2 regions of the Kitasatospora sp. NPDC041917 genome follow, and region 1 is predicted to be linked to the other one. Evidence: predicted binding sites of a transcription regulator. Region 1 holds the regulator's gene; the other holds the start of a gene.

Region 1 (14,768 bases):
CGGTAGGCGACCGAGCCCAGGTAGCGGCGGTTCGCCTCGAAGGCGTCCGGCGTCCGCGGAGTACCGGAGGCAGCGGGAGTACCGGGGGCAGCGGGGGTGCCGGGGGCGGCAGGGGTGTCCGGGCGGTCCGGGGCCTGGTCGTCGATCACGGGCCCAACGTAGCGCGCGGTGTCCGCGAAGCGAAGGGCCGGGGCGGGAAGTCCCCGCCCCGGCCCTCCGGTCGGCCGGACGTCAGTCCATCTCGACCGCGGCCTCGGCGAACTGTGCCTGGTAGAGCCGGGCGTAGGCGCCGTCGGCGGCGATCAGCTCGTCGTGCGAGCCCTGCTCGACGATCGAGCCGTTCTCCATCACCAGGATCACGTCGGCGTCCCGGATGGTGGAGAGCCGGTGGGCGATCACGAAGCTGGTGCGGCCGGTGCGCAGCCGGGCCATGGCCCGCTGGATCAGCACCTCGGTGCGGGTGTCGACGGAGCTGGTCGCCTCGTCCAGGACCAGGATGGACGGCTGGGCGAGGAACGCCCGGGCGATGGTGATCAGCTGCTTCTCGCCGGTGCTGACGTTGGTGCCCTCGTCGTCGATGACGGTGTCGTAGCCGTCCGGCAGGGTGCGCACGAAGCGGTCGACGTGGGCGGCCCTGGCGGCCTCGACGACCTGTTCGCGGGTGGCCGACTCGGCGCCGTAGGCGATGTTGTCGGCGATGGTGCCGCCGAACAGCCAGGTGTCCTGGAGCACCATGCCGATGCCGGAGCGCAGTTCCTCGCGGGACATCGCGGCGATGTCCACGCCGTCGAGGGTGATCCGTCCGGAGCTGACCTCGTAGAACCGCATCAGCAGGTTGACCAGGGTGGTCTTGCCGGCGCCGGTGGGGCCGACGATGGCGACGGTCTGCCCGGGTTCGACCTTGAGCGAGAGGTCCTCGATGAGCGGCTTCTCGGGGTCGTAGCGGAAGGCCACGTCCTGGAAGGAGACCCGGCCGTGCAGCACGTCGGGCCGTTCGGGCATGGCCGGTTCGGGGCTCTGCTCGGGGGCGTCCAGCAGCTCGAAGACGCGTTCGGCGGAGGCGACGCCGGACTGCACCAGGTTGGCCATGCTGGCGACCTGGGTGAGCGGCTGGCTGAACTGCCGCGAGTACTGGATGAACGCCTGGACGTCGCCGATGGACAGCGAGCCGCTGGCCACCCGCAGGCCGCCGACGACGGCGACCAGCACGTACTGGAGGTTGCCGATCAGCATCATCGCGGGCTGGATGGTGCCGGAGATGAACTGGGCCTTGTAGCTGGCCTGGTAGAGCGCGTCGTTGTGCTCGCGGAAGGTCTCCGCGGACTCCTGCTGGCGCCCGAACACCTTGACCAGGGTGTGGCCGGTGTACATCTCCTCGATGTGGGCGTTGAGCTGGCCGGTGGACTTCCACTGCTGGACGAACTGCGGCTGGGCCCGCTTGCCGACCTTGGTGGCGACGATCACCGAGGCGGGCACCGAGACCAGTGCGATCACGGCGAGCAGCGGGGAGATCCAGAACATCATCGCGAGCACGCCGACCACGGTGAGCAGCGAGTTGACGACCTGTCCGAGGGTCTGTTGCATGGACTGGCCGATGTTGTCGATGTCGTTGGTGACCCGGCTGAGCACCTCGCCGCGCGGCTGCTTGTCGAAGTAGCTGAGCGGCAGCCGGGAGAGCTTGGCCTCGACGTCCTGGCGCAGCCGGTAGCCGGCGGCCTGGATGGCCCGGGTGGCCAGTCGGCCCTGGAAGATCCCGAAGACGGCGGAGGTGACGTAGATGCCGAGCACCCAGAGCAGGACGGTGCCGATGGCGCCGAAGTCCATGCCCTGGCCGGGGGTGAAGTCGACGGAGGAGAGCAGGTCGGCGACGCCGCCCTCGCCGTGGGCGCGCAGCCCGTCGACGACCTGTTCCTTGGAGGTACCGGCCTGGAAGCGGGCGCCGACGACGCCGGCGAAGATCAGGTCGGTGGCGTCGCCGAGGATCTTGGGGCCGATGACGGCGCAGCCGATGCCGATGACGCCGAGGAGCAGGACGCCGATCAGGGTGTTGCGTTCGGGGCGCAGCAGGCCGAGGACGCGCTTGCCGGAGCCCTTGAAGTCCATGGACTTCTCGGTGCCCTGGCCGCCCATGAAGCGGCCGGGGCCGGCGGGGCCGCGGCGGGCGGCGGCGGCCTGGGAGTCGCTGGGCAGTCCGGTGTCCTCCGGCGGGGCGTCCTTCTTGAGGGTGTCCGTGGGGGCGCCGCCGGGGGCCTGCCCCTTGTCCAGGTCGGGCTTTCCGGGCGTGGTCACGCCGCCTCCTGCTCGGTGAGCTGGGAGAGCACGATCTCCCGGTACGTCGGGTTGTCGGCCATCAGCTCGTGGTGGGTTCCGGTGCCGACGACGGCGCCCTCGTCGAGGACGACGATCCGGTCGGCGTCGCGGATGGTGGACACGCGCTGGGCGACGATCAGGACGGTGGCGTCGGAGGTCTCGCGGGCGAGGGCCTTGCGGAGCTTGGCGTCGGTGGCGTAGTCGAGCGCGGAGAAGGAGTCGTCGAAGAGGTAGACGGATGGCCGGCGGACCAGGGTCCGGGCGATGGCCAGGCGTTGGCGCTGGCCGCCGGAGACGTTGCCGCCGCCCTGGGCGATGGGGGCGTCGAGGCCTTCGGGCAGCTTCTCGACGAACTCCTTGGCCTGGGCGATCTCCAGGGCGTGCCAGAGCTCCTCGTCGGTGGCGTCGGGCCGGCCGTAGCGGAGGTTGCTGGCGACGGTGCCGGAGAAGAGGTAGGGCTTCTGCGGGACGATGCCGACGTTCTCGGCGAGCGCGGCGGGGGCGAGTTCGCGGACGTCGACGCCGTCGAGCAGGACCTGGCCGGAGGTGGCGTCGAAGAGCCGGGGGACGAGGCCGAGCAGGGTGGACTTGCCGCTGCCGGTGGAGCCGATGATCGCGGTGGTCTCGCCGGGGCGGGCGGTGAGGTCGATGGCGCGCAGCACCGAGGCCTCGGCGCCGGGGTAGCGGAAGTCGACGTCGCGCAGTTCCAGGTTGCCGCGGCGCAGCACCTTCTGGACGGGGTCGGTGGGCGGGACGACGCTGCTGTGGGTGCCGAGGACCTCCTCGATGCGCTCGGCGCAGACCTCGGCGCGCGGCACCATCATGAACATGAAGGTGGCCATCATGACGCTCATCAGGATCTGCATCAGGTAGGAGAGGAACGCGGTGAGCGCGCCGATCTCCATGGCGCCGCTGTCGATGCGGTGGGCGCCGAACCAGAGCACGGCGACGCTGGAGACGTTCACCACCAGCATGACGGTGGGGAACATGATGGACATCAGCCGGCCGACCTGGCGGGCGACCTGGGTGAGGTCCTCGTTGGCGTCGGCGAAGCGGGCCTGCTCCTGGTCGTCCTTGACGAAGGCGCGGATGACCCGGATGCCGGTGATCTGCTCGCGCAGGACCCGGTTCACGGTGTCGATCCGCTCCTGCATGCTGCGGAACCGGGGGCGCAGCGCGCGGACCAGCAGGACCACGACGACGCCGAGCGCGGGGATGACGGCGAGCAGCAGGCCGGACAGCGGGACGTCCTGGTTGAGCGCCATGATGATGCCGCCGACGCACATGATCGGCGCGGCGACCATGAGCGTGAAGCTCATCAGGGCGAGCATCTGGACCTGCTGGACGTCGTTGGTGGTCCGGGTGATCAGCGAAGGGGCGCCGAACTGGCCGACCTCGCGGGCGGAGAAGCTCTGCACCCGGTCGAAGACGGCGGCGCGGACGTCCCGGCCGAAGGCCATGGCGGTGCGCGCGCCGATGAAGACGGCGCCGACCGAGCACAGGGCCTGGAGGACGGTGACGGCGATCATCACCCCGCCGACGCGCAGGATGTAGCCGGTGTCGCCCTTGACCACGCCGTCGTCGATGATGTCGGCGTTGAGCGTCGGCAGGTAGAGCGCCGCGAGGGTGGACACCAGCTGGAGCAGTACCAGCAGGGTGATCGGTCGGGAGTACGGGCGCAGGTACGCCCTCAGCAATCTGATCAGCACTAGCACACTCTTGTCGTCGCCGGTCGGGTTCGCACCCCAATTCTCCGTGTTCTGTAGCGTCGTACAGGTCATTCGGCGTGCGGGAGCCGGAGGTTTGCCGGGCCTTTGCCGAACGGACGGGTCCGGCACCGGTGGCGCGGGGGCGTGCCGTCGGGCGCTGCCCTCTTACGGAATGACCGGTTTCCCCCTAGGCTGCTGATTGCCCCTTTGTTACTGACCGGTACCGTTCAGGTGAACCGGGGCCCGGCGACCGCCCCCACGGACGCCGCGACAATCCAGACGGCCACCCGCCCCCGGAGGTCCTCGTTGAGTTCCGCGCAGTCCCTGATCGGCTCCGGCAGGTCCGACCTCGTCGCCGGGCGTCCGGCCTCCGTCGCCCACCTGTTCCTGGAGCGGGTCGCCCTGACCCCGAACGCCGAGGCCTACCGCTACCCCTCGCCCGTGGACGAGCAGGCCGCCGACGGCGCGCCCGGCGCCGAGCAGTGGCGTTCGCTCACCTGGGCGCAGACCGCGACCCGGGTCAAGGCCGTGGCCGCCGGCCTGATGGCACTCGGCATCCACCCCGAGGACCGGGTGGCCCTGGCCTCCTCGACCCGGCTGGAATGGATCGTCGCCGACCTCGGCGCCATGTGCGCGGGCGCCGCGATCACCACCGTCTACCCGAGCACCAACGCGGACGAGACGGCGTTCATCCTCTCCGACTCCGGTTCCCGGGCGCTGTTCGCCGAGAACGCGGCCCAGCTGGCCAAGGCCGTCGAGCAGCTCGACCAGCTGCCCGAGCTGCGCACCGTGATCCTCTTCGACGCGCCCGCCGAGGCCCCCGAGAGCGCCGGCCTGGAGCTGCTCACCCTCGCGGAGCTGGAGGAGCGCGGCGCCCGGTACCTGGCGGAGCACCCGGACGCGGTGGAGAAGGCCGTCGACGGGCTCGACAAGGAGCAGCTGGCCACCCTCATCTACACCTCCGGCACCACCGGCCGCCCCAAGGGCGTGCGCCTGGTGCACGACTGCTGGGCGTACGAGGGCCGGGCGCAGGAGGCCAGCGGACTGCTGGGCCCCGACGACGTGCAGTTCATGTGGCTGCCGCTGTCGCACGTGTTCGGCAAGACGCTGATCTCCGGGCAGATCGCCACCGGGCATGTGATGGCGGTGGACGGCCGGGTGGACCGGATCATCCACAACCTGCCGGTGATCCGGCCGACCATCATGGCCTCGGCCCCGCGCATCTTCGAGAAGGTCTACAACGGCATCGCGGGCAAGGCCCGGGCCGAGGGCGGCGCCAAGTACAAGATCTTCCTGTGGGCGGCCAAGGTCGCCCGCGAGCACGCCCGGGCGGTCCAGGAGAGCCGGGTGGCCACCGGCACCGAGACGGCCCCGCTGGGCCTGCGGGCGCAGCACGCGCTCGCCGACAAGCTGGTGTACGCGAAGATCCGGGCGGCCTTCGGCGGCCGGCTGCGCGGTGCGGTCTCCGGCAGCGCCGCGCTCGCCCCGGAGATCGGCTACTTCTTCATCGGCGCCGGCGTGCCGATCCTGGAGGGCTACGGCCTGAGCGAGACCAGCGCCGGCTCCTGCGTCAACCGCGCGGAGGACGTGCGGATCGGCACGGTGGGCCGCCCGCTGCCCGGCACCGAGGTGCGGATCGCCGAGGACGGCGAGATCCTGCTGCGCGGCCCGGGCGTCATGCGCGGCTACCACAACCTGCCGGAGAAGACCGCCGAGGTGCTGGAGTCGGACGGCTGGTTCCACACCGAGGACATCGGCGAGCTCACCCCGGACGGCTTCCTGCGGATCACCGACCGCAAGAAGGACCTGTTCAAGACCTCCGGCGGCAAGTACGTGGCGCCCAGCGAGGTCGAGGGCAAGTTCAAGGCGGTCTGCCCGTTCGTCAGCAACATCCTGGTGATCGGCAACGGCCGCAACTTCTGCACCGCGCTGATCGGCCTGGACGAGGCGGTCCTCCTGCCGTGGGCCGCCGAGCGCGGCCTGGCCGGCAAGAGCTACGCCGAACTGGCCGCCGAGCCGGCCGTGCACCAGCTGATCGAGGGCTTCGTCAAGCGGGTCAACGCCGACCTCCAGCGCTGGCAGACGATCAAGAAGTTCCACCTGCTGCCGCGCGACCTGGACATCGAGCACGGCGAGCTCACCCCGAGCCTGAAGATCAAGCGCCCGGTGGTCGAGCGGACCTACGCGGACGCCGTGGCGGCCATGTACGCGGGCGCCAACGAGGCCTGAGCCGCCCCGCCCCGTACGGCTCACCCGAACGGGTGCGCCGTACGGGACAATGGGCTCATGCCCTCCGCACTCCCCGACGGCGATCCGGTGCCGTCCGACGGTTCCCTGCCCGCGCACGCCCTCGACGGGCTGGGCGACCGGCCGTTCGGCTTCTACCTGCACGTCCCGTACTGCGCCAGCCGCTGCGGCTACTGCGACTTCAACACCTACACCGCCACCGAGCTGCGCTCCTCCGGGGCGGTCGCCTCGCAGGACACGTACGCGGACAACGTGGTCGCCGAGATCCGCCTCGCCCGGAAGGTGCTGGGGGACACGGACCTCCCGGTGCGGACCGTCTTCCTCGGCGGCGGCACCCCGACCCTGCTGCCCGCCCGCGACCTGGTGAAGATGCTCGCCGCGATCCGCGAGGAGTTCGGGCTCGCCGAGGACGCCGAGGTCACCACCGAGGCCAACCCGGAGTCGGTCGACCCGGCGTACCTGGCCGAACTGCGGGAGGGCGGCTACAACCGGCTCTCCTTCGGCATGCAGAGCGCCCGCCCGCACGTCCTGAAGCTGCTCGACCGCCACCACACCCCGGGCCGCCCCGAGGCCTGCGTGGCCGAGGCCCGCGCGGCCGGCTTCGAGCACGTCAACCTCGACCTCATCTACGGCACCCCCGGCGAGTCCGACGACGACTGGCGGGCCTCCCTGGACGCCGCCATCGGCGCCGGGCCCGACCACGTCTCCGCGTACTCGTTGATCGTCGAGGAGGGCACCCGGCTCGCCGCCCGGGTCAAGCGCGGCGAACTGCCGATGATCGACGACGACGTGCACGCCGACCGCTACCTGATCGCCGAGGAGGCGCTCGCCGCCGCCGGCTACTCCTGGTACGAGGTCTCCAACTGGGCCACCGCCCCCGAGGGCCGCTGCCGCCACAACGAGCTGTACTGGACCGGCGCCGACTGGTGGGGCGCCGGCCCCGGCGCCCACAGCCACGTCGGCGGCGTCCGCTGGTGGAACGCCAAGCACCCCGCCGCCTACGCCCAGGCCCTCGCCGAGCAGCGCACCCCGGCGCTGGCCCGCGAGGTGCTGGCCGAGGAGGACCGCCGCGTCGAGCGCATCCTCCTGGAGCTGCGCCTGGTCGACGGCATCCCCCTCGACCTGCTCACCGACACCGGCCGCAAGGCGGCGGACCGGCACCTCGCCGACGGCCTCCTCGCCGCCGGTCCCTACGAGCAGGGCCGCGCCGCACTGACCTTGCAGGGACGGCTGTTGGCCGACGCGGTGGTACGTGACCTGGTGGACTGATTGTCGTTAACGTGGTGTCAGCCGTCGGAGGGAGAGCGCCATGACCGCCATCGATGATCGGATGACCGGGATCTTCGAGAACCTGGAGGTGCCGGAAGGCGTCAAGGCCGAGCTCATCAGGGGGGAAATCGTGATGATGGCCGGGCCTGACATGGTCCACAACCTCATCGTCCTGGCGATTCAGCACCAGATTCCGTACGGTCGGTGGCGCCCTCTCACCACGCAGGACCTGGGGATCCCCGGCCAGGCCAGCGAACCTCAGCCCGACCTGGTCGTCTTCGAACGCGGGGCGGTCGAGGAGCACGGACGGCTACTGCCGTCGCCGGCGGTCTCCCTGGTGGTCGAGGTGGTGTCGAAGACCAGTGTCGACCGCGACTACCGGACCAAGCGGGAGCTCTATGCCGAGGGCACTGTCCCCGCGTATCTGATCGTCGACCCGATCAAGGGAGTGTGTGTGCTGCTGACCGAGTTGGGTCAGGAGCCCGGCTCCGGTCTCCCGAGGTACATGTCCGAGCGGACCAGTAAGTTCGGCGAGCCCGTCCCCATCGAGCTGCTTGAAATCAATCTGGACACCACGGACTTTCAGAAATACGTCTGACCGGCCTCACTCCGGCAGGGCCGTGAAGTCGATCAGCTCCTCCACCCGGCCCAGCAGTTCGGGCTCAAGGTCCCTGTAGCTGTTCACCTTCGACAGGATGTGCTTCCAGGCCGCCGGGGTGTCCACCGGCCAGCCGAGGCGGCGGCAGGTGCCCTCCTTCCAGTCCTCGCCCCGCGGGACGGCGGGCCAGCCGGGGATGCCCACGCTGGAGGGCTTCACGGCCTGCCAGATGTCGATGTAGGGGTGGCCGGCGACCAGCACCGAGTCGCCGGTGACCTGGGCGGCGATGCGGTGCTCCTTCGTCCCCGGCAGCAGGTGGTCGACCAGGACGCCGAGGCGGCGGCCGGGGCCGGGGGCGAAGTCGGCGACGATCGCGGGCAGGTCGTCGATGCCGCGCAGGTACTCGACGACGACGCCCTCGATCCGCAGGTCGTCGCCCCAGACCCGCTCGACCAGCTCGGCGTCGTGCCGGCCCTCGACGTAGATCCGGGACTCGCGGGCGACCCGGGCGCGGGCGTTCGGGACGGCGACGGAGCCGGAGGCGGTGCGGCCCGGCGTCCGGGCGGGAGCCGGGCCGGCCGGGCGGACCAGGGTGACGGCCCGGCCCTCCAGCAGGAAGCCGCGCGGCACCAGCGGGAACACCCGGTGCTTGCCGAACCGGTCCTCCAGGGTGACGGTGAACCCCTCGGCGGTCTTCTCGCAGCGCACCACCGCCCCGCAGAAGCCGGTCGCCGTCTCCTCGACCACCAGGTCCCGCTCGGCGGGCACCTCCGGGGCGGGCTGCTGCTTCTTCCACGGCGGGGTCAGGTCGGGTCCGTACTGGCGGCTGCGCATACGGGTGATCATAGGGACGGCGGACGGTGTGTCAGAGGCCCGGCGCGCCCCAGACCGGGAACCAGCGGCTCAGGTCCTTCTCCAGCCGCAGGTCGTTCCCCAGCATCGCGTTGACCTGTAGCTCCAGTGGGCTGTTGCGCTTCTCCCCGCCGCCGGGCATCGGGGCGAAGGGGTAGAACGTCCCGCGCTTGTAGAGGTAGACCAGGGCCAGCGACCGCCCCTGCGGATCGCGGAAGCCGACCAGCGAGCAGAGCAGCTGCGGCCCGAAGCCGTTCGCCTCCAGCTCGCTGTTGACCGCGTGCAGGTCGTTGACCAGCTCCGGCAGCTCCTCGGGCCGGTGCCGGGCGAGCAGCCAGGAGTAGCCGTAGTCGTCCTTGGAGGCCTCCACCGGGACGCCGCCGCGCTCGGTGTCGGCGTCCAGCAGGGCCCGGACCTGCTGCTCGACCTGGACGAAGGCCGCACCCTCGACGGCCGCGAAGCAGACCGAGCCGAGCCCGGTGGGGGTGAACCCGGCCCCGGCCTCCAGGGTGAGCGCGGCGGACGGCACGCCGAACAGCTGGTCGAGGTCGGGCTTGACGGGCTTGGTGCGGCCGAACAGGGTGTCCAGGATTCCCACGGCGGTCCTTTCGCGTCAGGGGCTCGGCGGGTTCAGCGGCCGAGCTGCTCGGAGATCCTCGCCAACTGCTCCAGCCGCTTCTCCAGGCTGGGGTGGGTGGAGAACAGCTGCGAGGCGGCCTCCCGGGCGCTCAGCGCGGGGGCGAAGTAGAAGGCGTTGTACGGCTGCGCCTGGCGCAGGTCCTTGCTGGGGATGGCCGCGATCTGCCCGGTCACCTTGGTGAGCGCCGAGGCCAGGGCGCTGGGCCGGCCGGTGAGCTGGGCGGCGGCCCGGTCGGCGGCCAGTTCGCGGTAGCGGGAGAGCAGCCGGGTGAGCAGGAAGCTGATCGCGTAGACGACGATCGACACCAGCGGGATGATCAGCGCCAGGATGGCGGCGTTCTGGTCGTTGTTGTTGCGCCCGCCGCCCATGAAACCGCCGTACACGGCGATCCGGGTCATCGCCCCGGCGAGGACGCCGAGGAACCCGGCGATCGTCATCACCGCGACGTCCCGGTGGGCGACGTGCGACAGCTCGTGCGCGAGGACTCCCTCCAGTTCCTCCGGTTCCAGCCGGCGCAGCAGCCCGGTGGTCACGCAGATCACCGCGTTCTGCGGGTTGCGGCCGGTGGCGAAGGCGTTCGGCATGTCGTTGTCGGCGACCGCCACCCGCGGTTTGGGCATGTCGGCCAGGGCGCAGAGCCGGTCGACGGTGCCGTGGAGTTGGGGGAACTGTTCCGGGGACACCTGGTGGGCGCCCATCGCCCGTTCGGTGATCTTGTCGCTGAACCAGAACTGGGCCACGAACAGCCCGCCGGAGATCAGGACGATCAGTGGCCAGGCGCCGCGCAGCAGCGCGATCAGCAGGCCGGTGAAACCGACGTACAGCAACCCGATCACGAACATCGTCGCGACCATGCGGCCGGTCAGGCCGCGGTCGGGCGCGAAACGGGTGTGCTGGCCCGAGCTCGACATCGCTTGCTCCTCCGTTCGCCGTCGCTTTCGATGCTGCCACCCGGACGGCCTCCCGGCACCACCCCGGTGCCGGGAGGATCGAACCGCCGGGGCCCCGCGGGCCGTGTCCGGAACTGCGGGGAGGATCACGCCCCTCGGGCCGTTCCTGCCGCGGGACCCGGGCCTTACACTGGCAGGTACGGTTCTGGCACTCGTAGGTTCAGAGTGCCAAGACCGGGGGCCTCCCGGAGCGGCCCGCAGCAGCGAGGGACACAGTCGGACAACGTGCGAAGACGGAGGTGCGTGCCCCATGGCCGGTGAGGTCCGCCAGCTGGACGAACGCAAGCTCGCCGTACTCCGCGCGATCGTGCAGGACTACGTGGGCACCGAGGAGCCGGTCGGCTCCAAGGCCCTGGTGGAACGGCACAACCTCGGGGTCTCGCCGGCGACCGTCCGCAACGACATGGCGGCGCTGGAGGAGGAGGGCTACATCCACCAGCCGCACACCAGCGCCGGCCGTATCCCGACCGACAAGGGGTACCGCCTCTTCGTCGACAAGCTCGCCGAGATCAAGCCGATGAGCGCCCCCGAGCGCCGGGCCATCCGGCACTTCCTGGACGGCGCGGTCGACCTGGACGACGTGGTCGCCCGCACCGTGCGGCTGCTCGCCCAGCTGACCCGGCAGGTCGCGGTGGTGCAGTACCCCTCGCTGACGCGCTCCACCGTCCGGCACATCGAGCTGGTGGCGCTGGCCCCGGCCAAGGTGATGCTGGTACTGATCACCAACACCGGCCGGGTCGAGCAGCGGATGGTCGACTGCCCGGGCTCGGTCGGCGAGACGGTGCTGGCGGACCTGCGGGCCCGGATCAACGCGAGAGCCGCCGGCCGACGCCTCCCGGAGGTCCCGGGGCTGCTGGAGGAGCTGCCGGCGCTGTTCGAACAGGCCGACCGGCCGACGGTCAGCACGGTCCTGGCGACCCTGTTCGAGACGCTCGCCGAGCAGAACGAGGAGCGGATCATGCTGGCCGGCACGGCCAACCTGACCCGCTTCGGGCACGACTTCCCGCTCACCATCCAGCCGGTGCTGGAGGCCCTGGAGGAGCAGGTCATCCTGCTCCGCCTCCTGGGTGAGACCGCGGACGCCGCGATGACGGTCCGGATCGGGCGGGAGAACGCCTATGAAGGGCTGAATTCCACCTCGATCGTTTCGGTCGGCTACGGTTCGGGCGACGAGAGCGTGGCGAAACTGGGTGTGATCGGTCCGACCCGGATGGACTACCCCGGCACAATGGGGGCGGTGCGAGCGGTGGCGCGGTACGTGGGCCAGATCCTGGCCGAGTCCTAGCAAGGGCCACCGTTAGAATTTCAACGGTGGCGTCCAGTCGCAGCACTACTACAGGCGGAACAAGCGGAGCATTTGGTGGCCACGGACTACTACGCGGTACTCGGCGTCCGACGGGATGCGGGGCAGGACGAGATCAAGAAGGCGTTCCGGCGCCTGGCACGCGAACTGCACCCGGACGTCAACCCGGACCCGAAGACGCAGGAGCGGTTCAAGGAGATCAACGCCGCCTACGAGGTGCTCTCCGACCCGCAGAAGCGTCAGGTCTACGACCTCGGCGGGGACCCGCTGTCCCCGGGCGGCGGCGGTGCCGGCGGCTTCGGCGCCGGCGCGGCGGGCTTCGGCTTCTCCGACATCATGGACGCCTTCTTCGGCGCCGCGGCCGGCCAGCGCGGCCCGCGCTCGCGCACCCGCCGCGGCCAGGACGCCATGATCCGGCTGGAGATCACCCTGGAGGAGGCCGCGTTCGGCACCACCAAGGAACTCCAGGTCGACACCGCCGTCACCTGCACCACCTGCAGCGGCGAGGGCGCGGCCCCCGGCACCTCGGCGCAGACCTGTGACATGTGCCGCGGCAAGGGCGAGGTCTCCCAGGTCACCCGGTCCTTCCTGGGCCAGGTCATGACCTCCCGCCCCTGCCCGCAGTGCCAGGGCTTCGGCACCGTCGTGCCGACCCCGTGCCCGGAGTGCGCCGGCGACGGCCGCGTGCGCGCCCGCCGCACCCTGACCGTCAAGATCCCGGCCGGGGTCGACAACGGCACCCGGATCCAGCTGGCCGGCGAGGGCGAGGTCGGCCCCGGCGGCGGCCCGGCCGGCGACCTGTACGTCGAGATCGCCGAGACCACCCACGCCATCTTCCAGCGGCGCGGGGACGACCTGCACTGCACCGTCACCATCCCGATGACGGCGGCCTCGCTCGGCACCCGGGTGCCGCTGCAGACCCTGGACGGCCTGGAGGAGGTCGACATCCGGCCCGGCACCCAGTCCGGCCAGTCGATCCCGCTGCACGGCCGGGGCATCACCCACCTGCGCGGCGGCGGCCGGGGCGACCTGATAGTGCACGTCGAGGTGAAGACGCCCACCAAGCTCGACGCCGAGCAGGAGGAGCTGCTGCGCCGCCTCGCGGTGCTGCGCGGCGAGGAGCAGCCGTCCGGCCAGTTCGCGCCGGGCCAGCAGGGCCTGTTCTCCCGCCTGAAGGACGCCTTCAACGGCCGGTAGTCGTCCGCGGAGGGGTGCCGGGGGATCCCGGCACCCCTTCCGTGTTCCCGTCCCACTCCTGGAGGTTCCCCCGTCATGACCGCGCCCGTCTTCGTCGTCGAGACCGAGCGGATCGCCGCCGCCGTGCCCGGGGCCGTGGTGCGTCTGGACGGCCCGGAGGGGCGGCACGCGGCCGCGGTGAAGCGGCTGGAGCGGGGCGAGGCGGTCACCCTGGCCGACGGGCTGGGACTCGGGGTGGACGGCACGGTCGCCGAGGTGCTCGGCAAGGACGCGATCGACGTGACGGTCGCCGCCGTGCGCCGGGAGCCGGAGCCCGCGCCGCGGATCGTGGTCGTCCAGGCGCTGCCCAAGGGCGACCGCGGCGAGCTGGCCGTGGAGACGATGACCGAGGTCGGCGTGGACGTGGTGGTCCCGTGGTCCGCCTCGCGCTGCATCACCCAGTGGAAGGGCGAGCGCGGCGCCAAGGCGCTCGCCAAGTGGCGGGCCACCGCCCGGGAGGCGGGCAAGCAGTCCCGCCGGCTGCGCTTCCCCGAGGTCCGCGAGCCGATGACCACCCGGCAGCTGGCGCCGGTGCTGGCGCAGGCCGCGTTCGCCGCCGTGCTGCACGAGGAGGGCGCCGAGCCGCTGGCGCACGCCGGGCTGCCGGAGGGCGGGGACATCGTGCTGGTGGTCGGCCCCGAGGGCGGGGTCTCCCCGGAGGAGCTGGCCGCCTTCGCCGAGGCGGGCGCCAAGCCGTACCGGCTGGGCTCCTCGGTGCTGCGCACCTCGACCGCCGGGGTGGCCGCCGGCGCGCTGCTGCTCGGGCGCACCGGCCGCTGGTCGTGACGGCGGCCGTGCAGGCGGTCGGGGCGGCCTGCGGGGTGGTTCCCGGGAGGGCGTAACAGCCCTCCGCGGGCGGCGCCGGAAGTCTGGGAAAAACGGCGCGGATCGTACGCGCACCTGCTTAGGCTGGCCGGGTGACGGACTCTCTGAGCACCTCCTCGAACAGCTCGGCGGGCGCCTACCTGCGCCATCCCCACCTGCACGGCGACCTGGTCGCCTTCGTCGCCGAGGACGACCTCTGGCTCGCCCCGCTGGACGGCGGCCGGGCCTGGCGGCTGACGGCGGACCACCTGCCGGTCCACCACCCGAGGTTCTCCCCGGACGGGCGGCACCTCGCCTTCACCTCCACCCGGGACGGCGCGCCCGAGGTGCACGTGGTGCCGGTGGACGGCGGCCCGGCGCGCCGGCTCACCCACTGGGGCAGCCACCAGACCCGGGTGCTCGGCTGGACCGCCGACGGCCGCCCGATCGCCGCCACCGCCGCGGGCGAGGCCAGTTTCCGCCGCACCTGGGCGCACGCCGTGCCGCTGGACGGCGGCGAGCCGCAGCGGCTGCCGTACGGGCCGGTCGGCGGGCTCGCCTTCGAGCCGGGCGGGGACCGGGTGCTGCTGAGCAGCGTCAACGGTCGCGACCCGGCCTGGTGGAAGCGGTACCGGGGCGGGCGGGCCGGCAAGCTGTGGCTGGGCCGGGACGAGTTCGTCCGCGTCCACGCGGAGCTGGACGGGCAGCTGGACTCCCCGCTGTGGGTGGCCGGGCCGGGCGGGCGGGGCGGCCGGATCGCCTTCCTGTCCGACCACGAGGGCGTCGGCGAGCTGTGGTCCAGCGGCCCGGACGGCACCGACCTGCGCCGCCACACCGCCGACCCGGACGG
Region 2 (14,768 bases), on a different contig from region 1:
CCAGCGCGTGCGCCGCGCTCAGCACACCCAGCACGTCCAGCGCGATCTCCGCGGCCCGGGCGGGCTCCAACGGCCCGTCCTCCCGCACCACGTCGGCCAGCGAGCGGGACTCGACCAGTTCCATGACGATCCACGGCCGGTCGTCCTCGTCGACCACGTCGAAGACCGTCACCGCCGAACTGTGCCGGATCCGCGCGGTCGCCTTGGCCTCGCGCAGCGTCCGGGTGATCAGCCGGTGCTTCTCCTCCTCGTCGACGCTGGCGTTCATCCGCAGTTCCTTGACCGCGACGGTCCGGCCCAGCATCTCGTCCTCGGCGCGCCAGACCGTGCCCATGCCACCGCGCCCGAGCACGCCGTTCAGGCGGTAGCGGCCGGCCAGGAGGCGGCCGGTGGAACCCTGCGCCTGGGTCATTCGGAACGTTCCCCCATGTGCTGCTGGCGGTCGTGGTGACGGCGCGTCGGCCCGACCTGGGGCCCGGACGCCCAAGCCTCCATCATCTCCTGTCCGGAGGGCCCGCGACCACCCGGCCCCCGCCACAAGCCGGGACGAACCGGAACGGGCGCGGCGCTCCGTGCTCGATCTGTGATCGAAAACTCGCCAAGATCTGCCCGAACCACTGCTACCGTTCGGCAGCTCATCGTCTTTCCGGGGGGATTCGACGCCCATGACCGCACCCGCGCCGGGCACTGACGGCCCATCGACCCGGCCCCGCACCGCCGAGCACTACTCGGTCGCGCCGCCCCCGGCCGCCCCCGAGGGCTACGTCGCCCCCGGCATGCCCGGCGCCCCCGTGGCCGGTTTCGAACCCACCGAACCCCCGCCCCGGCCCGTCCCCCGCCGCCGCACCGCCCTGGCCGTGGCCCTCGCCCTGCTCGCCATGCTGATCGGCGGCCTGGCCTACGGCAGCGCCCCCCTGCGCGCCGCCGACAGCCTCGGCTGGCTGGCCATCGCCCCGGCCGGCCTGGTCGCCCTCCCCCTCGGCCGCCTCGGCGGCACGAGCCGCTCGCTCCCCCCGCTCGGCGCCCTCCTCGCCGCCGGCGCCCTCCTCCTCGGCCAACTGATCGAACACCTCCGCCGCCTGCGCGCCGAAGGCCCCGCCCCCCACGACCTGCTGCACGACACCGTCACCGCCTGGCGCGCTGACCTCCGCCCCCTCGACGCCGCCTTCTACACCATCGCCCTCATCGGCGGCTTCCTCCTCACCCGCCGCACCGCCACCCGAAGCTGACGCCGGCGCCCCTCCCGGAAGCCCCCCGAAAACCCCGAAGGCCCCCGCCGATTCCCGGCAGGGGCCCCGTCGACACCCGTCAGCGGTGATCGAGCGCCGGGTTCACCGTCACCTCGACCCGCTGGAACTCCTTGAGCTCCGTGTACCCCGTGGTGGCCATCGCGCGCCGCAGCGCACCGAACAGGTTCATGGTCCCGTCCGGGGTGTGCGAAGGCCCGGTGAGGATCTCCTCGGTGGTGCCGACCGCGCCGAGGTTCACCCGCTTGCCGCGCGGCAGCTCCTCGTGGACGGCCTCCATCCCCCAGTGGAACCCCTTGCCCGGGGCGTCGGTCGCCCGGGCCAGCGCGGCCCCGATCATCACCGCGTCCGCGCCGCAGGCGACCGCCTTCGGGATGTCCCCGCTGTAGCCGACGCCCCCGTCCGCGATCACGTGCACGTAGCGCCCGCCGGACTCGTCCATGTAGTCGCGACGGGCGGCCGCCACGTCGGCCACGGCGGTCGCCATCGGCACCTGGATGCCCAGGACGTTCCGGGTGGTGTGGGCGGCGCCCCCGCCGAACCCGACCAGGACGCCGGCGGCGCCGGTGCGCATCAGGTGCAGCGCGGCGGTGTAGGTGGCGCAGCCGCCGACGATCACCGGGACGTCCAGCTCGTAGATGAACTGCTTGAGGTTGAGCGGCTCGGCGGCGCTGGAGACGTGTTCGGCCGAGACGGTGGTGCCGCGGATGACGAAGACGTCGACGCCGGCGTCGACCACGGCCTTGGAGAACTCGGCGGTGCGCTGCGGCGAGAGCGCGGCGGCGGTGACCACACCGGAGTCGCGGACCTCCTGGATCCGCTGCTTGATCAGCTCGGCGCGGATCGGCGCCGCGTAGATCTCCTGGAGGCGGCGGGTCGCGGTGGACTCGTCGGTGATCGCGGCGATCTCGTCCAGCAGCGGCTGCGGGTCCTCGTAGCGGGTCCACAGGCCTTCGAGGTTCAGCACGCCCAGACCGCCGAGGCGGCCGATCTGGATGGCCTGCTGCGGCGAGACCACGCTGTCCATCGGGGCGGCCAGGAACGGCAGCTCGAAGCGGTACGCGTCGATCTGCCAGGCGATCGAGACCTCCTTCGGGTCCCGGGTACGGCGGCTGGGGACGACGGCGATGTCGTCGAAGGCGTACGCCCGTCGGCCGCGCTTGCCTCGCCCGATCTCGATCTCAGTCACTTCGAGCCCTTCTGCTTTGTTGCTCATGCCCGCGCCGGGTCACCCCGGCCGCACCCCAGTATCCCGTACTGCCGCTGGTCCCGCCCCGACGGCCCACGGCCCGGACACGCCCCGGACGCCTCCGGCCGCGCCCGGAGCCGCGCCCCCGGGCCGCACCCCCGACGCACATCGACCGCACCCCGGGCAGCCCGAAGGGCCCGTCGCCGCGGTGCGGCAGCGGGCCCTTCTGGGGTTCAGCGGGTCAGCGGGCCGAGTAGTTCGGCGCTTCGACGGTCATCTGGATGTCGTGCGGGTGGCTCTCCTTGAGGCCCGCCGAGGTGATCCGGACGAACCGGCCCTTGCTCTCCATCTCGGCGACGGTGGCGGCGCCGACGTAGCCCATGGTCTGGCGCAGACCGCCGACGAGCTGGTGCAGCACGGCCGACAGCGGGCCGCGGTAGGGCACCTGGCCCTCGATGCCCTCGGGGACGAGCTTGTCGTCCGAGGCCACCTCGGCCTGGAAGTAGCGGTCCTTGGAGTACGAGCGGCCCTGGCCGCGGGACTGCATGGCGCCGAGCGAGCCCATGCCGCGGTAGGACTTGAACTGCTTGCCGTTGATGAACATCAGCTCGCCCGGGGACTCCTCGCAGCCGGCCAGCAGCGAGCCGAGCATCACGGTGTCGGCACCGGCGGCGAGCGCCTTGCCGATGTCGCCCGAGTACTGCAGGCCGCCGTCGCCGATGACCGGCACGCCGGCCGCCAGGCAGGCCTGGGCGGCCTCGTAGATGGCGGTGACCTGCGGGACGCCGATGCCGGCGACCACGCGGGTGGTGCAGATGGAGCCGGGGCCGACGCCGACCTTGACGCCGTCCACGCCGGCGTCGATCAGCGCCTGGGCGCCGTCCCGGGTGGCCACGTTGCCGCCGACCACGTCGATCCTGACGGCCGACTTGATCTTCGCGATCCAGGCCAGCGCGTTGTGGCTGTGGCCGTGCGAGGTGTCCACCACCAGGAAGTCCGCACCGGCCTCGACCAGGGCCTGGGCCCGGTCGAACGCCTCGGCGCTGGCACCGACGGCGGCGCCGACCAGCAGCCGGCCCTCGGCGTCCTTGGCCGCGTTCGGGTACTGCTCGGCCTTGACGAAGTCCTTGACGGTGATCAGGCCCTTGATCCGGCCCTCGTCGTCGACCAGCGGCAGCTTCTCGATCTTGTGGCGGCGCAGCAGGGCCATCGCGTCCACCCCGGAGATGCCGACCTTGCCGGTGATCAGCGGCATCGGGGTCATGATCTCGCGGACCTGGCGGCTGCGGTCCGACTCGAAGGCCATGTCGCGGTTGGTGACGATGCCGAGCAGCTTGCCGGCCTCGTCGGCGATCGGCACGCCGGAGATGCGGAACTTGGCGCACAGCGCGTCGGCCTCGGCCAGGGTGGTCTCCGGGCCGACCGTGATCGGGTCGGTGACCATGCCGGACTCGGAGCGCTTGACCAGGTCGACCTGGTTGGCCTGGTCCTCGACCGACAGGTTGCGGTGCAGCACGCCGACGCCGCCCTGGCGGGCCATGGCGATGGCCATGCGCGACTCGGTCACCTTGTCCATCGCCGCGGACAGCAGCGGGATGTTGACGCGCACGTTCCGGGAGACCCGCGAGGAGGTGTCCACCTGGTTCGGCAGCACCTCGGAGGCCCCGGGCAGCAGCAGCACGTCGTCGTACGTGAGCCCGAGCATCGCGAACTTCTCGGGTACGCCTGCGGCGTTGTAAGACATTTGGGGGGTACCTTCCGTGGCCGGCCTTATCCGCTCACGCCCGAGGGTGGGGGCGCATTCATCGCTCACTCGCGCAGACCGCCGAAGCCGGATGCAATGGGAGGATCCTCCAAGGGGACCCAGAGCGCACCCGTCAAACTTTGGCAACCCGCCCAGGCGCCGATACCCCATGGTACTGGCACCGCGAATGTGTCCTCGTGTGCCCTTGACAACAACCCGGCCCCGTGGCTCATTCCGCCCGGAAACGGTGGAAAGAGTGCGGATCGGGACGGGCCGCCGGATCGGGGGACCCGATCAGGAGGACTCCTCCGCGAGGGCCCGCAGCCGGCTGAGCGCCCGGTGCTGGGCGACCCGGACGGCGCCGGGCGACATCCCGAGCACCTCGCCGGTCTCCTCCGCCGACAGCCCGGCGGCCACCCGCAGCAGCACCAGCTCGCGCTGACGGGCCGGCAGGTTGGAGAGGAGTTCCTTCGCCCAGGCGGCGTCGCTGCTCAGCAGCGCCTGCTCCTCGGGGCCGAGCGCCTCGTCCGGCACCTCGGGCAGGTCGTCCTGCGGCACGACGGTCGAGCCGGGTCCGCGCATCGCGGCCCGCTGGAGGTCGGCGATCTTGTGCGCGGCGATCCCGTACACGAAGGCCTCGAACGGACGCCCCTGGTCCTTGTACCGGGGCAGCGCGCAGAGCACGGCCACGCAGACCTCCTGCGCGACGTCGTCCACGTGGTGCCGGGCCCCGCCGGGCAGCCGGACCAGCCGGGCGCGGCAGTACCGCAGCGCCAGCGGGTGGACGTAGGCGAGCAGCGCGTCGATCGCCGGGCCCTCGCCGCGGACCGCGGCCGCGACCAGTTCGCCCATCAGCGGCGAGCCGCCCGTGCCGAGTACCGGCGGGCGGTCCGGGCCGGTCAGGCCGACGGGACCGTCGGGGTCGGCGTACGACGGATCACGGCCCGGACCGGAGGGCTCGGCCTCCGCCGGGTCCGCCTGGCCGGCCGTACCGGCGACGTCGTCGCGCATCGGTCCATGGTGCCTGGTCGAGCGGGAAAACGCGGCACCGCGTCCGGAGTTGTGCACCGGAACGTTATGCGCTGCGGCACCGTAGGGCGTGCCCCGCACCACCGGCCCCTCCTGCACCGTGCCGCCTCCCGCCCCGCCGCGATCGGTGGTGGTCCCGTCCGTCGCGCCGTCCGCCGAGTGTCCTGCGGCCGTGTGGTTCGCCGCAGTGCCTGTCCGCTGGTCCCCGAGGTGCTCCACTCCTCCATGGTGCAACCTCGGGACCGTAACGTCACACGCCTGTGCGGCACCCGCTCCGGGAACCGCCGGCGGCACGCCGCACCCGGCGGCGCCGCCGGTGGTCAGCGGACCAGGCCCCAGCGGAAACCCAGCGCCACCGCGTGCGCCCGGTCGGAGGCCCCGAGCTTCTTGAACAGCCGTCGGGCGTGGGTCTTGACGGTGTCCTCGGAGAGGAACAGTTCACGGCCGATCTCGGCGTTGCTGCGGCCGTGGCTCATGCCCTCCAGCACCTGGATCTCACGCGCCGTCAGCGTCGGTGCCGCGCCCATGTCGGGGCTGCGCAGCCGGCGCGGGGCGAGCCGCCAGGTCGGGTCGGCGAGGGCCTGGGTGACGGTGGCCCGCAGCTCGGCGCGCGAGGCGTCCTTGTGCAGGTACCCGCGGGCGCCGGCGGCCACCGCGAGCGCGACGCCGTCGAGGTCCTCGGCGACGGTGAGCATGATGATCCGCGCGCCGGGGTCGGCGGACAGCAGCCGCCGGACCGTCTCGACCCCGCCGAGGCCGGGCATCCGGACGTCCATCAGAACGAGATCGGAGCGGTCGGCCACCCAGCGGCGGAGGACCTCCTCCCCGTTCGTCGCGGTGGTGACCCGGTCCACACCGGGTACGGTCGCGACCGCGCGGCGAAGCGCCTCGCGGGCGAGCGGGGAATCGTCGCAAACGAGAACGGAAGTCATGACCGTCGTCCTCCGCAGCTGATCCGCGTCACGTTGAGCCTCCTGGCTGGTACGAACCTCTCCGACACGGCCGATCGGCGACAGACTCCGTCCTGATCGCCCCAACCTGCCCGCGATCGTTCCCGACGTCCGGCGCCCGCTAACCGCCTCCGCACTTCCAACGACCGTCACTCGAATGAGTTACGGCCTTCGGGGCCATCTCCACCACTGTACGTGGCCAACCCATTACCGATCAGCCGCATCGCGGTGCACACGCCGCACTTTTGCGCAGCTCGCGCGCGGTGGGCGTACGACCCGCACACCGATTCGGCACGTCGCGCGCCCGTCGGCCACCCGATTGCCACGCCCGCGCCCGGCGGAGCCCTTGCCCACTATGCCCGTTTTTATAGCTTTCGTATGGTCATTGACTGTTGTGCCAGTGTGTGGGTGACTTGTCCATGGAGTTGCCTTAAGTCATATTTCCAGGTGTCCACACCAGTGCATCGAAGCCCCGCCGCACCGCTCGGCAGCAGCCCCGCCGAACGCCCGGCCGACGGCCGACAGCCTCTGAAGGGAATGAGCCATGGCAGATTTCTCCCGCCTCCCCGGTCCCAACGCGGACCTCTGGGACTGGCAGCTCTCCGCAGCCTGCCGTGGCGTGGACAGCTCGCTCTTCTTCCACCCCGAGGGCGAGCGCGGGGCCGCGCGCAGTTCGCGCGAGGCCAGCGCCAAGGAGGTCTGCATGCGCTGCCCGGTGATCGCCGAGTGCGCGGCGCACGCGCTGGCGGTCCGTGAGCCGTACGGCGTCTGGGGCGGGATGACCGAGGACGAGCGCGAGGAGATGCTGGGGCGCTCGCGGCACCGACTGATCGAGGTCCCGCTGGCCCCGCCGGCGGTCGCCCAGCGCTAGACCCGACTCCGTGAGCGCCGTGAAGAAACGTTCCTTCGCGGCGCTTCAGCCTTCTGGCTCACCCTACGTGCCGGACCCCCGCGGTCCCGTCACCCACCGTCAGCGATCGGCGGCCGCCCCCGCCAGCCGCTCCAGCATCAGCGCCACGGCCGGCACCTCCGCCAGGTCCGGCAGGGTCAGCGCGACCACCTGGCGCACCGCGGGCGCCCCGGAGGCCGTGTGCACCGGCACCGTCGACACGCCGTCAGGACGCACCGACCGGAGCGCCAGCCGGGGCAGCACCGCCACCCCCAGCCCGGCCGCCACCAGGCCGACCACCGCCGGGTAGTCGTCCGTCGCGAAGTCGATCCGCGGCTCGAAGCCCGCCCCGGCGCACAGCTCCACCAGGTGCCCCCGGCACTGCGGGCAGCCGGCGATCCACTGCTCCCCCGCCAGCTCGGCCAGCCCGACCGCGCCGCCCCGCCCCGCCAGCCCGTGGCCGGCGGGCAGCAGGCCCACCAGCGGGTCGTCCAGCAGCGGGGTGACCACCAGATCGGACCAGTCGGACCCCGCGGTCAGCTGCTGCGCCTCCAGATTGGCCTCGGCCCGGGCCTCGCGCGGCGTGCCGTGGGCCGGCGCCGGGAGCGCGACGGCGCCGCCGGACTGCGGGTAGCGGAAGGCCAGCGCGATCTCGCACTCGCCGCCGCGCAGCATCGCCAGCGACTCCGGCGGCTCCGCCTCGACCAGCGACACGCGCACCCCCGGATGGCCGTCCCGCAGGCGGGCGACCGCGGGCGGCACCAGGGTGGAGCTCGCGGTCGGGAAGGAGACCAGCCGCACCCGCCCGGCCCGCAGCCCGGCGATCGCGGCCACCTCCTCCTCGGCGGCCGAGAGCCCGGCCAGGATTCCGGTGGCATGCTTGAGCAGGACCCGGCCGGCCTCGCTGAGCTGCATCCCGCGGCCCGAGCGGACCACCAGCGGGGTGTCCACCGACTTCTCCAGCGCCTTCATCTGCTGGCTGATGGCGGGCTGCGTACACCCCAGCTCGCGGGCGGCGGCGGAGAAGGAGCCGGTGCGGGCGACGGCACGCAGGACGCGCAGATGGCGGGCCTCGATCATGCCTCAGTTATAAGGCAATCTTTGCATTCTGCAAAATTCTACTGATAGTTGAACAGTGAAGGTGAACGCCGGAGGCCCGGCCCGCCACCCCTCGCGGGGCGCGGACCGGGCCTCCGGTCAGGCGTCGGAGCCTCAGTGCGAGTGGCCGTGGCCGTGGCCGTGACCGTTGTCGGCCTCCTCCTCCTTCTTCTCCACCACGAGGGTCTCGGTGGTGAGAAGCAGGGAGGCGATCGAGGCGGCGTTCTCCAGGGCGGAGCGGGTGACCTTGACCGGGTCGATGACGCCGGCCTTCACCAGGTCGCCGTACTCGCCGGTGGCGGCGTTGTAGCCCTGGCCGGCCTCCAGCTCGGAGACCTTGGAGGTGATGACGTAGCCCTCCAGGCCGGCGTTCTGGGCGATCCAGCGCAGCGGCTCGTGCAGCGCCTTGCGGACGACCGCGACACCGGTCGCCTCGTCGCCCGACAGGCCCAGGCCACCGTCCAGCACCTTGGCGGCGTGGACCAGGGAGGCGCCACCGCCGGCGACGATGCCCTCCTCGACCGCGGCACGGGTCGCCGAGATGGCGTCCTCCAGGCGGTGCTTGCGCTCCTTCAGCTCCACCTCGGTGGCGGCGCCGACCTTGATGACGCAGACGCCGCCGGCCAGCTTGGCCAGGCGCTCCTGCAGCTTCTCGCGGTCCCAGTCGGAGTCGGTCGCGGCGATCTCGCCCTTGATCTGGGCGACGCGGCCGGCCACGGCCTCGGAGTCACCGGCGCCGTCGACGACGGTGGTCTCGTCCTTGGTGATGGTCACGCGGCGGGCGGTGCCTAGCACGTCCAGGCCGACCTGGTCGAGCTTGAGGCCGACCTCCTCGGAGATGACCGTGCCGCCGGTCAGGACGGCCAGGTCGCCGAGGATCGCCTTGCGGCGGTCGCCGAAGCCCGGGGCCTTGACGGCGACGGCGTTGAAGGTGCCGCGGATCTTGTTGACCACCAGGGTCGACAGCGCCTCGCCGTCGACGTCCTCGGCGATGATCAGCAGCGGCTTGGAGGCACCGCCCTGGAGGATCTTCTCCAGCAGCGGCAGCAGCTCCTGGATGGAGGAGATCTTGCCCTGGTTGATCAGGATGTACGGGTCCTCCAGGACCGCCTCCTGCCGCTCCGCGTCGGTGACGAAGTACGGCGACAGGTAGCCCTTGTCGAACTGCATGCCCTCGGTGAAGTCCAGCTCCACGCCGAAGGTGTTCGACTCCTCGACGGTGATGACACCGTCCTTGCCGACCTTGTCGATCGCCTCGGCGATCAGCTCGCCGACCTGGGTGTCCTGGGCGGAGAGGGACGCGACGGCGGCGACGTCGTCCTTGCCCTCGATCTCGCGGGCGATCGAGAGCAGGTGCTCGGAGACGGCGGCGACGGCCTTGTCGATGCCCTTCTTCAGGGCGGCCGGGCCGGCACCGGCGGCGACGTTGCGCAGACCCTCGTTGACCAGGGCCTGGGCCAGCACGGTGGCGGTGGTGGTGCCGTCACCCGCGACGTCGTTGGTCTTGGTGGCGACCTCCTTGACGAGCTGCGCGCCAAGGTTCTCGTACGGGTCGTCCAGCTCGACCTCGCGGGCGATGGTGACACCGTCGTTGGTGATGGTCGGGGCGCCGAACTTCTTGTCGATGACGACGTTGCGGCCCTTGGGGCCGATGGTCACCTTGACGGTGTCGGCCAGCTTGTTGACACCGCGCTCCAGCGAGCGGCGGGCGTCCTCGTCGAACTGCAGGATCTTCGCCATGTTCCCTATTCCCTCGGGGCTGCGGCCGGCCCACCGGCCGCCGAACTACGTGAACCAACAACCACGCCCCGGGCCCCTGTCACTTGGGACACGGATCCGGGGCGGGTCGGAACGTCTTACTTCTCGATGATCGCGAGGACGTCGCGGGCGGAGAGCACCAGGTACTCCTCGCCCTGGTACTTCACCTCGGTGCCGCCGTACTTCGAGTACAGGACGATGTCACCCACGGCGACGTCGAGCGGCAGACGCTGGCCGTCCTCGAAGCGGCCCGGGCCGACGGCCAGAACGACGCCCTCCTGGGGCTTCTCCTTGGCGGTGTCCGGGATAACCAGGCCGGAGGCCGTGGTGGTCTCGGCGTCGAGCGGCTGGACCACAATGCGGTCCTCGAGCGGCTTGATGGCAACCTTGCTGCTGGTGGTCACGTCCGAGCTCCCCTTCGGAGATTACGGGGTTTTCTAACGGGTAGGGCGATCCTGCGGGCCTGCCGTCGCGGGGGTCAGACACACGTCGTCGCGTTAGCACTCTCCCGGTGGAGAGTGCCAAGGACGACCATAGGGCCGTGTTAGCACTCAGTCAACCAGAGTGCCAACGACGCGCCCTGGGGGCCCCGGTTCCGCGGATGAGCAGCCGCACTCATGTGCGCCCCGGCCCGGCCCCCGCAGACTCCTGCCATGACCTCGATCCCGGTGCGTCCCGGCCCGTCCCGGCCCAGGGACGCCGCCCTCGCCGCGCCGGCGCCGCCCCTGCTGGGGGCCGTACTGCCGTTCACCTGTACGGGCGGCACTCCCTCGGGCAGACTCCTGCCATGACCGACACCCCGGTACGCGTCGACCCCTCCGGCGCGAAGGACGCCCCGCCCGCGCTGCCGCTCCTCCCGGGGGCGCTCCGGTGAGCCGACCGGCCGCCCCGTCCGAGCCGCCGCGGATCCACTGGGCGGCGGACCTGGTGCTCGCCGCGGTGGTGCTCGCGGTGACCGCCGTCGCGGTGTTCCTCGGATCGCTCGTGCTCAACGTGCTGAAGCTGCTCGCCCTGTACGGCCCCGGGACCGTGGCCCTGGACGTCTTCGGCGTCGTGGTCCTGCTCGTGCTGCTGACCCTGACCTTCCGGGGCACCCGACGGCTCGGCTACCGGATCACGCCGTACGCCGCGGTGGCCGCAGCACCGCTGGGCGTGCTCGTGGGCCGGCTCGCCTCCGGCATCCCCGTCATCGGCCGGTGACCGCCGCACCACTGCGGTCACCGACCGGCCGAGCGGCGAGAATGGCCCCCGTGGACACCGAGAACCTCCAGCCGCTGCTGACGCCCGAGGGCCAGGCCCTGCTCGCCGAGTTGCGCGAGTTCACCCCCGAGGAGGAGCTGGCGCTGGCGACCCGCCTGCGCCGGGAGCATCCGGCGGAGCTGGTCTCGGCGGCCTTCGGGCAGGCGCGGCTGCGGCAGCGGGCGCGGGCGAAGTTCGGGGCGGACGCCGACCTGATGTACTTCACGCCCAACGGGGTCGAGCAGTCCACCCGGCGCAGCGTGGCCGAGTGGCGGGCGCAGCGGTTCGCCGCGCTGGGCGTCCGACGGCTGGCGGACCTGTGCTGCGGCATCGGCGGGGACGTGCTGGCGCTGGCCCGGGCGGGCATCGAGGTGCTGGCCGTCGACAAGGACCCGGCGGCCTGCGCCGCCACCGCGGCCAACGCCGCCGCCCTGGGCCTGTCCGAGCTGGTCGAGGTGCGCTGCGCGGACGTCGCCGAGGTGGACGTCACCGGCTACGACGCGGTGTTCACCGACCCGGCCCGGCGCACCTCGCGCGGCCGGGTGTTCGACCCGGAGGCGTACGCCCCACCGCTCTCCTGGGCGATCGAGGCCGGCCGGCGGACCCCGATCGGCGCGCTGAAGGTCGCGCCGGGCATCCCGCACGAGGCCGTGCCCCGGGACGCCGAGGCCGAGTGGGTCTCCGACCACGGTGACGTCAAGGAGGCGGTGCTCTGGTTCGGCACCAGGGCCGCGAGCCCGCACCGCGCCACCCTGCTGCCGCAGGGCGCCAGCCTGACCGGCGGCGACCTGCCCGACCCGCCGGCCGGCCCGGTCGGGCGGTACCTGTACGAGCCGGACGGCGCGGTGATCCGGGCCCACCTGGTGGCCGAGGTGGCCGGGCGGGTGGGCGGCCGGCTGATCGACCCGAAGATCGCCTACCTGACCTCGGACGAGCTGGTCGCCACCCCGTACGCGCACGCCTTCGAGCTCACCGACGTGCTGCCGTTCCACATCAAGAAGCTGAAGGCGCTGCTGCGCGAGCGGGCGGTCGGCACGGTGGTGATCAAGAAGCGCGGGATGGCGATCACCCCGGAGGAGCTGCGCCGCCAGCTCAAGCCCTCCGGGCCGAACAGTGTCACGGTGATCCTCAGCCGCACCGACAACGGGCCGCTGATGATGCTGGGACAGCCGGTCGCGGCGTCCTAGGGGGTCGACCCGCGGCGTCGGTCACGCGGGTGGCTGGATGTAGTCCTCCAGCCGCGCCACCGAGAAGCCCTGCTCCTGTATCCGGGCCAGCAGGTCGCCGAACATCTGGGTCATCGTGGCGCCCTTCAGCTCCTTGGGGCCGCGGAAGTGCGCCAGGATTATGTCGCCGGGCTTCAGCTGCTTGTCCCCCGCCTGGTACTGCATGTCGTGGATCTGCATCGACTCGCGCCAGAGCACCATCGCGCGCGGGCCGCACTGCTGGACGGAGGTGTTGAGCGTCGGGGTGTTGGCGCCGTCGCCGAACGGCGGGCGGAACAGCAGCGGGGCGGCGCCGTACTGCTGGGTGAGCGCGGACTGCGCGTCGCAGATCTCGGACTTCTGCTTCTCCGCCGGGATCCTGCTCATCACCGGGTGGTCCACGGTGTGGTTCTGGACGTGGTTGCCCAGGGCCTGGAGCGGCTTGAAGTAGGCGTAGTCGTTCTTGACGATGTCCCGGGTCAGGAACATCGATATCGGCACCTTGAGGTCGGTGAGCATCTCGACGAACTTCGGGTCCTTCTCGGCCCCGTCGTCGATGGTGATGAAGACGACCTTGTCGCTCGTTTTCACGTCGCTGAACACCGGGACGGGGCCGGTCCGTTCGAGCTTTATCGGCTTGTCGGCGGGCGGCGCCGGGGCGGGGGCGAGCGGGGAGAGGTTCCACTTGGCCCAGGCCGCCGCGCCCGCTCCCGCCGGGGCGCCGGCCGCGGCGGCGGTGGTCGCGGCCGCGGCCGGCGCGGCGCCGGAGGGCCGGGGCGCGGCCGGCGTGGTCGCGGCGGCCGGGGCGGCGCTGCCGCCGCCCCCGTTGTCGCCGCACCCGGTGGCGAGGGCCAGCAGGGCCACCGCCCCCGCCGCGTACGTCCTGGTCCTGCTCCGCCCGTTCCTGATCACCGCTGCGCGCTCCCGGTTCCCGTCCAGCATTCTCTCAGCTATGCACGGTAACGGCCGGTCCCGCGGTTCCCGGTACGGGGCTACTCCAGGTGCTCGCTGGTGAAGGACCAGCGGTGCACCGGGCGGCCGAGCAGCTCGGCCGGCGGGTCGGCGACGGGCACCGGCTCGCCGTTCCACCAGGTGATCAGCAGCACCCGCCCGCCCGGGGCGGTGAGCAGTTCGAGGCGCTCCAGCCCGGCCGAGCCGCGAAGCCGGGGCAGCGCCGACTCCCGTGCCCAGGCGGCGAGTTCGGGCCCGCACCCGTCGGCGGCCCGGGCCTCCCACATCGCGGCGACGGTCATGCCGCGCCACCGCCGAGGGCGTCGTAGGCCTGGCCGTGGACGTCGGTGTGGGGCACGTGGACCTCGGTCACCGGCAGCGAGGAGTCGGCGGACAGGTCGAAGGCGGACGGCGTGCGGTCGCGCCACACCATCTCGGCGCCGAGCGCCGCGACCATCGCGCCGTTGTCGGTGCACAGGCCCGGCCGGGGCACCCGCAGCCGGATGCCGGCCCGGTCGCAGCGCTGCTGGGCCATCTCGCGCAGCCGCGAGTTGGCCGCCACGCCGCCGCCGATCATCAGGTGGTCGACGCCGCTGTCCTTGCACGCCTTGACGGCCTTGCGGGTGAGCACGTCGGTGACCGCCTCCTGGAAGGACGCCGCCACGTCGGCGATCGGCACCTCCTCGCCGGCCCGGCGCCTGGCCTCCACCCAGCGGGCGACGGCGGTCTTCAGGCCGGAGAAGGAGAAGTCGTACTCCGGGTCGTTCTTGCCGGTCAGGCCGCGCGGGAAGGCGATCGCCTTCGGGTCGCCCTCGCGGGCCGTGCGGTCGACGATCGGGCCGCCGGGGAAGCCGAGGCCGAGCACCCGGGCGACCTTGTCGAAGGCCTCGCCGGCCGCGTCGTCGATGGTCGCGCCGAGCGGGCGGACGTCGCTGGTGATGTCCTCGCTGAGCAGCAGCGAGGAGTGCCCGCCGGAGACCAGCAGGGCCATCGTCGGCGAGGGCAGCCGGCCGTGCTCCAGCTGGTCGACGCAGATGTGCGAGGCGAGGTGGTTGACCCCGTACAGCGGCTTGTCCAGCGCCCAGGCGTACGCCTTCGCGGCGCTGACGCCGACCAGCAGCGCGCCGGCCAGGCCGGGGCCCGCGGTGACGGCGATGCCGTCCAGGTCGCTCGCCTTGATCCCGGCGGTGTCCAGGGCGCGCTGGATGGTCGGGACCATCGCCTCCAGGTGCGCGCGGCTGGCGATCTCCGGGACGACGCCGCCGAAGCGGGCGTGGTCGTTGACGCTGGAGGCGACCGCGTCGGCCAGCAGCGTGGTGCCGCGCACGATGCCGACGCCGGTCTCGTCGCAGGAGGTCTCGATGCCGAGGACGAGCGGTTCGTCAGCCATGGCGGGTGTCCTCAATGTCCTTCGGGTCAGTGCTGTCAGTGCTCGGGGAGTCGAGGCGCATCACCAGCGCGTCGACGTT

Evidence for each region. The regulator HrcA, encoded in region 1, represses chaperone genes, less so after heat shock. The targets are predictions, from matches to a motif close to TTNGCACTCNGNNNNNCNGAGTGCNAA.
Region 2: groES (co-chaperone GroES) is a predicted target of HrcA. The motif match lies at 10,449-10,475, and genes of this name have one in related genera.

Annotation. Positions count from the first base shown of each region.
Region 1 is NZ_JBVJBI010000006.1:104,996-119,763, forward strand. Features, by position in the region: gene sigJ (RNA polymerase sigma factor SigJ) at 1-149, opposite strand, end outside; gene ACZ6EM_RS09295 (ABC transporter ATP-binding protein) at 232-2,130, opposite strand; gene ACZ6EM_RS09300 (ABC transporter ATP-binding protein) at 2,286-4,019, opposite strand; gene ACZ6EM_RS09305 (AMP-dependent synthetase/ligase) at 4,326-6,248, shown strand; gene hemW (radical SAM family heme chaperone HemW) at 6,306-7,535, shown strand; gene ACZ6EM_RS09315 (Uma2 family endonuclease) at 7,576-8,133, shown strand; gene ACZ6EM_RS09320 (DUF3097 domain-containing protein) at 8,140-8,967, opposite strand; gene pspAB (PspA-associated protein PspAB) at 8,999-9,583, opposite strand; gene htpX (zinc metalloprotease HtpX) at 9,616-10,536, opposite strand; gene hrcA (heat-inducible transcriptional repressor HrcA) at 10,826-11,860, shown strand; gene dnaJ (molecular chaperone DnaJ) at 11,936-13,075, shown strand; gene ACZ6EM_RS09345 (16S rRNA (uracil(1498)-N(3))-methyltransferase) at 13,151-13,900, shown strand; gene ACZ6EM_RS09350 (S41 family peptidase) at 14,032-14,768, shown strand, end outside.
Region 2 is NZ_JBVJBI010000010.1:137,555-152,322, forward strand. Features, by position in the region: gene ACZ6EM_RS15015 (serine/threonine-protein kinase) at 1-412, opposite strand, end outside; gene ACZ6EM_RS15020 (hypothetical protein) at 666-1,229, shown strand; gene ACZ6EM_RS15025 (GuaB3 family IMP dehydrogenase-related protein) at 1,309-2,436, opposite strand; gene guaB (IMP dehydrogenase) at 2,678-4,180, opposite strand; gene shbA (RNA polymerase sigma factor ShbA) at 4,475-5,032, opposite strand; gene ACZ6EM_RS15040 (response regulator transcription factor) at 5,530-6,141, opposite strand; gene ACZ6EM_RS15045 (WhiB family transcriptional regulator) at 6,704-7,030, shown strand; gene ACZ6EM_RS15050 (LysR family transcriptional regulator) at 7,130-8,128, opposite strand; gene groL (chaperonin GroEL) at 8,261-9,886, opposite strand; gene groES (co-chaperone GroES) at 10,003-10,308, opposite strand; gene ACZ6EM_RS15065 (hypothetical protein) at 10,775-11,104, shown strand; gene ACZ6EM_RS15070 (THUMP-like domain-containing protein) at 11,146-12,330, shown strand; gene ACZ6EM_RS15075 (polysaccharide deacetylase family protein) at 12,352-13,290, opposite strand; gene ACZ6EM_RS15080 (hypothetical protein) at 13,341-13,601, opposite strand; gene tsaD (tRNA (adenosine(37)-N6)-threonylcarbamoyltransferase complex transferase subunit TsaD) at 13,598-14,689, opposite strand; gene rimI (ribosomal protein S18-alanine N-acetyltransferase) at 14,682-14,768, opposite strand, start outside.